Regions from separate parts of the Shewanella zhangzhouensis genome, predicted to be linked through region 2. Evidence: predicted binding sites of a transcription regulator. Region 2 holds the regulator's gene; each other region holds the start of a gene.
The links. Region 2 encodes NrdR, which represses ribonucleotide reductase genes. Its sites were predicted from a motif close to AAACACNANATNTNGTGTTT; they were not measured.
Positions count from the first base shown of each region.

Region 1 (3,267 bases), 890 kb from region 2:
AGCTGACCGTCTTTACTGGCTTTCACCGAAATCAGACCACGGGGTGGCTCGATACCATTGGTGGCGTTGGAGATCTGCGACGAAGTCTCTGATGGCATCAGCGCTGACAGGGTAGAGTTACGCAGGCCGTAGTGCTTGATATCGGCGCGCAGTCCTTCCCAATCCAGATGCAGCGGTTCATTGCAGATCTTGTCCAGATCGCGCTTATAGGTGTCGATTGGCAGAATACCCTGAGAGTAAGTGGTCTCATGGAACGCCGGGCAGGCACCTTTTTCCTTGGCCAGATTCATCGAGGCTTTCAGCAGGTTGAACTGAATGGCTTCAAAGGTCTTGTGGGTCAGGTTGTTGGCACTGCCATCTGAGTATTTTTTGCCGTTCTTGGCCAGGTAGTTGGCAAAGTTAATCACACCGATACCCAGGGTACGACGGTTCATGGAACCGAGCTTGGCTGCCTTGATGGGGTAGTCCTGATAGTCCAGCAGGCTATCGAGGGCACGTACCGCCAAGTCTGACAAACCTTCCAGCTCTTCAAGGTTATCGATGGCGCCCAGGTTCAGTGCCGACAGCGTACAGAGTGCAATTTCACCATTGGTATCATCGACGCTGTCCAGTGGTTTGGTTGGCAGCGCAATTTCCAGACACAGGTTTGACTGGCGGATAGGCGCAACGCTTGAGTCAAATGGGCTGTGGGTGTTGCAGTGATCCACGTTCTGCACATAGATACGACCGGTAGACGCACGCTCCTGCATCATCAGTGAAAACAGTTCAACGGCCTTGAGCGACTTCTTACGGATACTCGTGTCTTGCTCGTACTTGGTATACAGGCGCTCGAATTCGTCCTGATCTTCAAAGAATGCATCGTACATACCAGGCACGTCTGATGGACTGAACAGCGTGATGTTCTCACCCTTGATCAGGCGCTGATACATGAGTTTGTTCAGCTGCACACCATAGTCCAGATGACGGATACGGTTGTCTTCCACGCCGCGGTTGTTCTTCAGTACCAGCAGCGACTCCACTTCCAGGTGCCAGATTGGGTAGAACAGCGTCGCCGCGCCGCCGCGAACACCGCCCTGGGAGCAGGACTTCACCGCAGTCTGGAAATACTTGTAGAAGGGCAGACAGCCGGTATGGAAGGCCTCACCGCCACGAATTGGGCTACCCAGGGCACGGATACGGCCTGCATTCACGCCGATACCGGCGCGCTGGCTCACGTACTTCACGATGGAGGACGCGGTGGCGTTGATAGAATCCAGGCTGTCACCGCACTCAATCAGTACGCAAGAGCTGAACTGACGGGTAGGGGTGCGCACGCCGGACATAATCGGCGTAGGCAGGGAAATCTTGAAGGTAGATACCGCATCATAGAAGTCTTTTACATACTTCAGACGGGTCTCTTTTGGATAACCGGCAAACAGGCAGGCCGCAACCAGGATGTAGAGAAACTGGGCGCTCTCGTACACTTCGTGGGTGACGCGGTTTTGAACCAGGTATTTGCCTTCCAGCTGCTTCACGGCGGCGTATGAGAAGTTCATATCACGCCAGTGGTCGATGTAGCTGTCTAAAACGTCCAGCTCTTCTTTGGTGTAGTCTTCGAGGATGTGGCGGTCGTACTTGCCCATCTCAACCAGCTTGACCACATGGTCATACAGCTTTGGCGGCTCGAACTGGCCGAATGCTTTTTTGCGAAGATGGAACACAGCCAAGCGGGCGGCCAGGAACTGATAGTCCGGAGACTCGGGAGAGATCAGATCCGCAGCGGCTTTAATAATGGTTTCGTGGATGGCTTCGGTAGGGATGCCTTCAAAAAACTGCAGGTGTGAACGCAGTTCTACTTCAGAAACGGAAACATTTTTTAAGCCCTTGGCTGCCCAGGTAACCACGCGGTGGATTTTGTCGAGATCGATCTGCTCGCGTTCGCCACTGCGTTTTGTGACTGTCATGTTGCTATTCATTGAAGATAGGCCTTTATAGATTGGTATTGCCCTACATATCCATGTAAACAATCGTGCCATGCGCCCCGAACCAGCGCTTTATACTGGCACAACAAGCGTTTCGGGGTGGACACTTCTAGTGTGTCTGATTGCTACCAATACACAAGATATGGTGCTTATTAAAAGTTAAGATACAAGATAGTGAGGTAAGAGGGCATTTGCAAGTAAGAATTCGATGAAGAACTTGTGGATATCTTGAGGAAAAAAACCAACGTTAGTGTCGACTAACTTCCCAGCTCAATTTCCGTGTGCCATGTCGTTAATATGACACTTTTTTGACCCTGTCAGTGAAACGAATCGATCGCTTATCTTGCAAGCGATCGATTCATGATCCCTTGACAGTCACACTGCCGGCGTAACGAGCTTCAAACTCGCCTTAAAGGTGAGCAATCAAATCCTGAGGTTGCTTCAAATGTATATCGATTGGCCAATCATCGGCTTCATCGAGTGATGACAGATAACCCCAGGAAGCCAGTACTGAAACCATGCCGGCATTGCGCGCCGCTTCCATGTCGCGTTTTGCATCCCCAAGATATAAGAGGTGTCCGGCTTTTCGTCCCAGATGTGATGCGCCAAGTAACATGGGGGCTGCATCGGGTTTCCCCCGGGTGACAGTATCGCCGCTGATAAGCGTGGCGCATTGCTGAGCAAGACCGAGTCTGTCCAATAAGGGTCTTGCATATCGGGCGGCTTTATTGGTGACAATGCCCCAGGGAATTTGCCGACTGTTTAAATGGTCAAGCAACAGCGTCATTCCGGGAAACAGCTTGGCTTCAGTGCCGCTCACCTTAGCGTAGTGCGCTAAAAGCGCCTGCTGTACCTGTGTGGCTACAGCATCTTCGAGACCAGGCTGCGCGGCTTTTACCAAGGCAAGGCTGCCGTGGGATGCTATGGGGCGCATTCGGTCCTGCTCCGCTTTGGAAAACCCAAAGTCATCCAGAGCAAGGTTGAGTGCCGCCACCAAATCCGGCGCTGTATCTACCAGAGTGCCATCAAGGTCAAACAACACTCCGCCCACTGATACACGCTCACTCAAGGGGTTTTACCGTTGCAATCATGTAATTGACTTCAACACTGTTGGTATAGCGGAAAGTGCCGGTGATCGGGTTGTAGGTCACACCGGTGGCGTCTTTACAGAGAAGTTCGGTTTGGTCGACCATGGCGATAAGCTCAGAAGGGCGAATGAACTTGCCGTGATCGTGTGTTCCCACAGGTAGCATTTTCAGCAGGTATTCGGCGCCGAGAATGGTTTCCACATAAGAGCGCAGGTTGC
Region 1 covers NZ_CP080414.1:2,157,263-2,160,529, forward strand. The annotation lists gene nrdA (class 1a ribonucleoside-diphosphate reductase subunit alpha) at 1-1,955, opposite strand, end outside; gene K0H63_RS09290 (HAD family hydrolase) at 2,371-3,030, opposite strand; gene ubiG (bifunctional 2-polyprenyl-6-hydroxyphenol methylase/3-demethylubiquinol 3-O-methyltransferase UbiG) at 3,023-3,267, opposite strand, start outside.
Region 1: nrdA (class 1a ribonucleoside-diphosphate reductase subunit alpha) is a predicted target of NrdR. The motif match lies at 2,093-2,112, and genes of this name have one in related genera.

Region 2 (3,267 bases):
TCCTGGGGCAGGTAGCCAATCTTAAGACCGGGCATGGGGCGGGCTTCACCTTCGATTTCGGTGTCGATACCGGCCATGATGCGCAGCAATGTGGATTTACCCGAGCCGTTCAGACCCAGAACACCAATCTTGGCGCCGGGGAAGAAGCTTAGGGAGATGTCTTTAAGGATTTGCTTCTTGGGCGGCACGATTTTGCCAACCCGCAGCATGCTGTAAACAAACTGAGCCATGTCGTCTCTCTGCGATTTACAAATAGAATTAAGCGCTGAAAATTGGCCGAAGTTTACCAAGTCGGGGCACTATTCTCCAGATGGCGATGTGAAATCCCATCCCGTTACGGGTTGTTTTGATGATGAAACACAGTCATCGGCACAGAGAGGGATTTTCATCATATTGCGGCTGGGATTGTGATCAATTGCAGAGTAGAATACCGCGCAACCCTACCTATAAGATTTGCCAGCTGGAGTGACCAATGCTGAAGAAGACCATGAATATTGCCGACTATGATCCCGAGCTGTTCAAGGCGATTGAAGACGAAACCCTTCGCCAGGAAGAGCATATCGAGCTGATTGCCTCTGAGAACTACACCTCTCCCCGCGTGATGCAGGCTCAGGGTTCACAGCTGACCAACAAGTACGCCGAAGGTTACCCTGGCAAGCGTTACTATGGTGGTTGTGAGTATGTCGACATCGTGGAAACCCTGGCCATCGAGCGCGCCAAAGAACTCTTCGGTGCCACTTTCGCCAACGTCCAGCCACACTCCGGCTCACAGGCCAACAGCGCCGTGTACATGACCCTGCTGCAGCCAGGCGACACTGTACTGGGCATGAACCTGGCCCACGGTGGTCACCTGACCCACGGCTCACCGGTAAACTTCTCTGGCAAACTGTACAACATCATTCCTTACGGCATTGATGAGTCCGGCAAGATTGACTACGACGAAATGGAGCGTCTGGCCGTTGAGCACAAGCCAAAGATGATGATTGGCGGTTTCTCTGCCTACTCTGGCATCGTTGACTGGGCCCGCATGCGCGAAATCGCCGACAAGATTGGCGCTTACCTGTTTGTGGACATGGCCCACGTGGCTGGTCTCGTGGCCGCCGGTGTGTATCCAAACCCGGTTCCACACGCTCACGTTGTGACTTCTACCACTCACAAGACCCTGGCCGGTCCACGTGGCGGTATCATCCTGTCTGCTGCCAATGACGAAGACCTGTACAAGAAGCTGAATTCAGCGGTATTCCCAGGTGGTCAGGGCGGCCCATTGATGCACGTTATCGCCGGTAAAGCGGTAGCCTTCAAAGAAGCGCTGGAGCCTGAATTCAAGGTGTACCAGCAGCAGGTTGTGACCAACGCCAAAGCCATGGTGGAAGTGTTCCTCGAGCGCGGTTATAAGATAGTATCCGGCGGTACCGACAACCACCTGATGCTGGTTGACCTTATTGGCCGTGACCTGACAGGTAAAGAAGCCGACGCTGCTCTGGGCGCTGCCAACATCACAGTGAACAAAAACTCAGTGCCGAACGATCCTCGTTCTCCTTTCATCACCTCCGGTATCCGTATCGGTACCCCAGCCATCACCCGCCGTGGTTTCAAAGAAACCGAAGCCCGTGAGCTGACTCACTGGATCTGTGATGTACTGGACAATGCCAAAGATGAGAGCGTGATTGCACGCGTGAAAGGTCAGGTACTGGAACTGTGTGCTCGTTTCCCTGTTTACGGTTAACCTTTTAACCTGAATAGGATACACTCATGGCCGCTGCAATAGCGGCCATTTTTATTTGTATTGCGGTTCCATTTTGCCCTTCAATCAGCACGCCAGGAGGCCCCATGCACTGTCCATTTTGCAACGCAACCGACACCAAGGTGATCGACTCCCGTCTGGTGGGAGAAGGGCATCAGGTCAGGCGTCGGCGGGAGTGCACTGAATGCCACGAGCGTTTTACCACCTTTGAAGGTGCTGAACTGGTGATGCCAAGGGTGATTAAGCGTGATGGTACCCGTCAGCCATTCGATGATGAAAAGCTGCGCAGCGGCATGCTCAAAGCCGTGGAAAAACGCCCCGTGTCCATCGATCAGATTGACCAGGCGATGAACAAGATTAAGTCGACCCTGCGCGCCACCGGCGAGCGGGAAATCCCCTCAGAGATGATTGGCAACCTGATGATGGATAGCCTGATTGAGCTGGATAAAGTGGCCTATATCCGCTTTGCCTCAGTTTACCGCGCCTTTGAAGACGTATCTGAGTTTGGTGAAGCCATCGCCAGACTGCAGAAATAAGCACATCAGCAACAATCAGGGTTTCAGAAAAGACAGCAGCGCGGCAATCATCCATGAGCACATCCGTCACCAGCCAGTTTTCTCCACATGACCATGCCATGATGGCCCGCGCCATCATGCTGGCCAAACGTGGCCAGTACACCACCCGCCCCAATCCCAATGTGGGCTGCGTGATAGTGAATGACGCCGGTGATATCGTAGGTGAAGGCTGGCATGTCCGCGCCGGTGGCCCCCACGCCGAAGTGCATGCACTGAGACAAGCCGGAGACCGCGCCCAAGGCGCCACAGCCTATGTCACCCTCGAGCCGTGCAGCCATTATGGCCGCACTCCGCCCTGTGCCAAGGCGCTGATTGATAATGGTTTAAGACGTGTTGTTGTCGCCATGACCGACCCGAATCCGCAGGTGGCGGGCAGGGGGCTTAAGCTGCTCCAGGACGCCGGTATCGAGGTGGCCCACGGCTTGATGGAAGCCGAAGCGCGGGCACTGAACCCGGGCTTTTTGTCGCGAATGGAGCGCGCTTGCCCGTTCGTTAGCGTAAAAGTGGCGGCAAGCCTTGATGGTAAAACCGCGCTCTCCAGCGGTGAGTCCAAATGGATCACCGGGCCCGAGGCGCGCCGTGACGTGCAAAGGCTGCGCGCCATGTCCTGCGCTCTGATTACTGGCATTGATACCGTACTGCTGGATGACCCCAGCCTCAATGTGCGCCATGGTGAGCTTGGCAGTCTGGCGGCAAGCCTGACGGAAGCCGAGCTTATCCAACCTATCCGGGTAGTGCTCGACAGCCAGCGGCGCATGAGCGCCGATGCCAAACTCTTTGGTATTGCCGGTCCGATTTTACTGGTATCCGCTGAGCCCTACGATGCCCATTTTTTGCATTCACTGCCGGACTTTGTCACCTGTTTGACCCTGCCGGGTGGTGATGGCCGTATTGACCTTGCCGCGCTGCTTAAACACCTCGGTGAAAACTGCAACCGGGTGCTTGTGG
Region 2 covers NZ_CP080414.1:1,270,255-1,273,521, forward strand. The annotation lists gene ettA (energy-dependent translational throttle protein EttA) at 1-230, opposite strand, end outside; gene glyA (serine hydroxymethyltransferase) at 473-1,726, shown strand; gene nrdR (transcriptional regulator NrdR) at 1,831-2,280, shown strand; gene ribD (bifunctional diaminohydroxyphosphoribosylaminopyrimidine deaminase/5-amino-6-(5-phosphoribosylamino)uracil reductase RibD) at 2,334-3,267, shown strand, end outside.

Region 3 (3,267 bases), 340 kb from region 2:
AAGGCCTTGATATCCAGCTTGGCAAAACGGCTGCACAGGCTTTCGCTGGGTGTACTGTAGAGGCTGAAGCCGTAGCCGGTTTCCTGCTTCCACTGCTCGGTGGCCTGCTTGAGGCGCGCTACTATGGCAACGGCCTTTTGCCGCAGCAGCTCTGAGTCGTACACATGCTCCTTCGTGCCATAAAGGGCATTGACGGTTTCATGCAGACCTATGTATCCAAGGGAGATGGACGCGCGGCCATTTTTGAAAATAGGCTCAATATCATCGTCCGGACGCAGGCGCACGCCGCATGCCCCTTCCATATACAAAATGGGTGCGACTCGGGCCTTAACCCCTTTCAGACGTTCGATACGGCTGTCCAGTGCCTGGCGTGCCACCTGCAAGCGCTCCCCGAGCAGGGCATAGAAGCGATTCTCATCGCCATCGGCTTCAATGGCGATACGTGGCAGGTTAAGACTGACCACACCCAGGTTATTTCGGCCTTCATGCTCCATTTCGCCGTCTTTTTCATACACCCCGAGGAAGCTGCGACAGCCCATGGGGGTTTTGAATGATCCGGTGACCCGTACCACTTGCTCGTAGTTGAGAATATCCGGATACATGCGCTCGGTGGCGCACTTGAGTGCCAAGCGCTTGATATCGTAGTTGCAGTCGCCTGCTTTGTGGTTGATGCCATCACGGATGGCAAATACCAGTTTGGGGAATACCGCTGTCTTGCGGTTTTTACCCAGTCCCGCCATCCGCACCTTGAGAATGGACTGCTGAATAAGCCGCGACTCCCAACTAGTGCCCAAACCAAAGCCAAAGGTAACAAAGGGGGTCTGTCCGTTGGCCGTATGCAGGGTGTTCACCTCGTATTCCAGCGACTGGAAGGCATCGTGACACTCTTTTTCCGTCAGGGCACGGGCATAGGCCACGGCATCGGTAATGCCCCAATGCAGCGCAGTTTGGTAGTGTTTGTCGTAGCTCTTGGCCACATAGGGCGACAGCACTTCATCGATGCGATTGATGGTGGTACCGCCATAGATGTGGCTGGCCACCTGGGCGATGATCTGCGCAGTAACCGCTGTAGCGGTGGAAATGGACTTGGGCGTCTCGATTTCGGCGTTGCCCATCTTAAAGCCCTTGGTCAACATGCCGGCAAGGTCAATCAGCATGCAGTTGAACATGGGGAAAAAGGGCGAGTAATCCAGATCGTGATAGTGGATCTCCCCCGCCTCATGGGCCGCCACCACCGCCTTGGGCAATATGTGGCGCTTGGCGTAGTGCCGCGCCACAATACCGGCGAGCAAGTCACGTTGGGTCGGGATCACCTTGGAATCTTTATTGGCGTTTTCATGTAGCAGCGCCGCATTGGTTTGCTCCACCAGCGAACGAATTTCCAGATTCAGTCGGCTGGTCGCTTCACGGCACACGTCTCTGTCGTGGCGATACTCTATATAGTGACGGGCAACCTCTTTATAGGGACCGGACATCAGGCAGTTTTCCACCGCATCCTGCAGCTCGTGGATAGCAACTTCGTCGCGCTGTGCCACCTCGGCTGCCACCACCGACGCCACCGTGGCCGCATAGTCTTTATCCTCGACACCGGCTGCGCCCTGGGCTGCAATAACAGCATCCCGCAACCGGGTTTCATCAAAGGCTGCGCGGCAACCATCCCGCTTGATAACCACTGGCATATACAGGTCCTCTCCGTTTACCCAATCACTATATATTGAGCTTATTTTTTATCCAGATACAAAATGTAGTGTATTAGGCGATAAATACCAGACCGATACCTTGATATGGATCATGTTTGGGAAAAAGATAAATTTCCCCTTTTTGAAAACCTGTGGCAGGTAACTCTTTCACGATTTAGCCCCTTGACCGGAAGAAAAATCACCATTAGGCAGGCATAAAAAAGCCGCCAGACTCATCGAATGAGTGGCGGCGTTTAGGCAGAAAAAATGGGATTATCCGAGGGCGGCTTCCAGCAAATGGGCCTGGGCCATCACTGCGCTGTAGCCCGCATCGATGGCCTCGGCAGCGCGGTGGAACTCCATGGTGCCTATATCGGCGACCTTGGGTACCAAACACACATCGGGCGGGTCGCCCATCAGGCGCGCCCTCTTATGCCGTTGCTGCACTATCTCCATGGACTGATTCATCACCGCCAGCATGCCGGGATCGTCCCGGGTGCCAAGAGCAAATTTGTCCGACAGGCTGGCAATATAGTCGCGGCCGCGGGCAAAGAGGTCCATAAAGCCACCCTCTTGCTCGGCAAGGGCTCGGGTTTCTTCCTGAGGACTGATGGCCTCACTGCGAAGGTCAACCGGCACCGCCTGAATACGGCTGCGGCGCTGTCCATCCAAATCGACTGCTATCACCAAATCCACATCAAGTGCACGACAGGCAGACACGGGTACAGGGTTCACCACGGCGCCGTCCACCAGCCATCTGTGCCCCTGACGTACCGGCGGCAGTATGCCGGGCATGGAGCAGGATGCCCTCACCGCATGGCGCAAATCCCCCTGGCGAAACCAGATCTCCTGGCCGCTGTACAAATCGGTCGCCACCGCAATAAAGGGCATGGACATGGATTCAATGTCCATACTGCCGATGCGACTTTGCATCACATCAAACACCTTTTCGCCCCGAATAAGCCCGCCGCGGCGCCAGCTTAAGTCCATCAGTCCGAGCACATCCCAGCTCGAAAAACTTCTGACCCAGGCTTCGAGGTCGCTAAGGCGACCGTTAACATAAGCTGCCCCAACCAAGGCCCCAATAGAACACCCGGCGACCCGTTCGGGTTTTATTCCCAGCTCATCGAGGGCATTGAATACCCCAATGTGGGCCCAACCTTTAGCGGCACCACTGCCCAGGGCAATTCCAATACGGGGTTGGCTCATCTACGACTCCTTTGCAAAGATGAAGGCAAGAATGACTCTGACTATAAACGACAAGCGCCGGCAGGTGCCAGCGCTTGGGAAGAAAGGAAACAATCTATTGTTGCCGGGCCTTGAACAGGTAACCCAGCCAGCCAAACCAGGACCCCACAGTGACTGCCAGTATCCACCAGCTCTTTTGGCGAGCAGTCACCACGTCAGATAAGCCGATGTGTAACACCGGGATCATCCAACCAAAAATCACGATGGCGAGTGCAATCCAAAAATCCATTTGCGCCTCCGGGGCGGCAGGGTCGTTGTGAGTGTTAATTTTTCAATTGCCCAAACATAAGGCAATTATTTCGCTGAATAAAGCGCCACTAACGGATTTTTGACGGTTATC
Region 3 covers NZ_CP080414.1:1,606,283-1,609,549, reverse strand. The annotation lists gene nrdD (anaerobic ribonucleoside-triphosphate reductase) at 1-1,679, opposite strand, end outside; gene rssA (patatin-like phospholipase RssA) at 1,953-2,888, opposite strand; gene K0H63_RS06910 (hypothetical protein) at 2,983-3,156, opposite strand.
Region 3: nrdD (anaerobic ribonucleoside-triphosphate reductase) is a predicted target of NrdR. The motif match lies at 1,703-1,722, and genes of this name have one in related genera.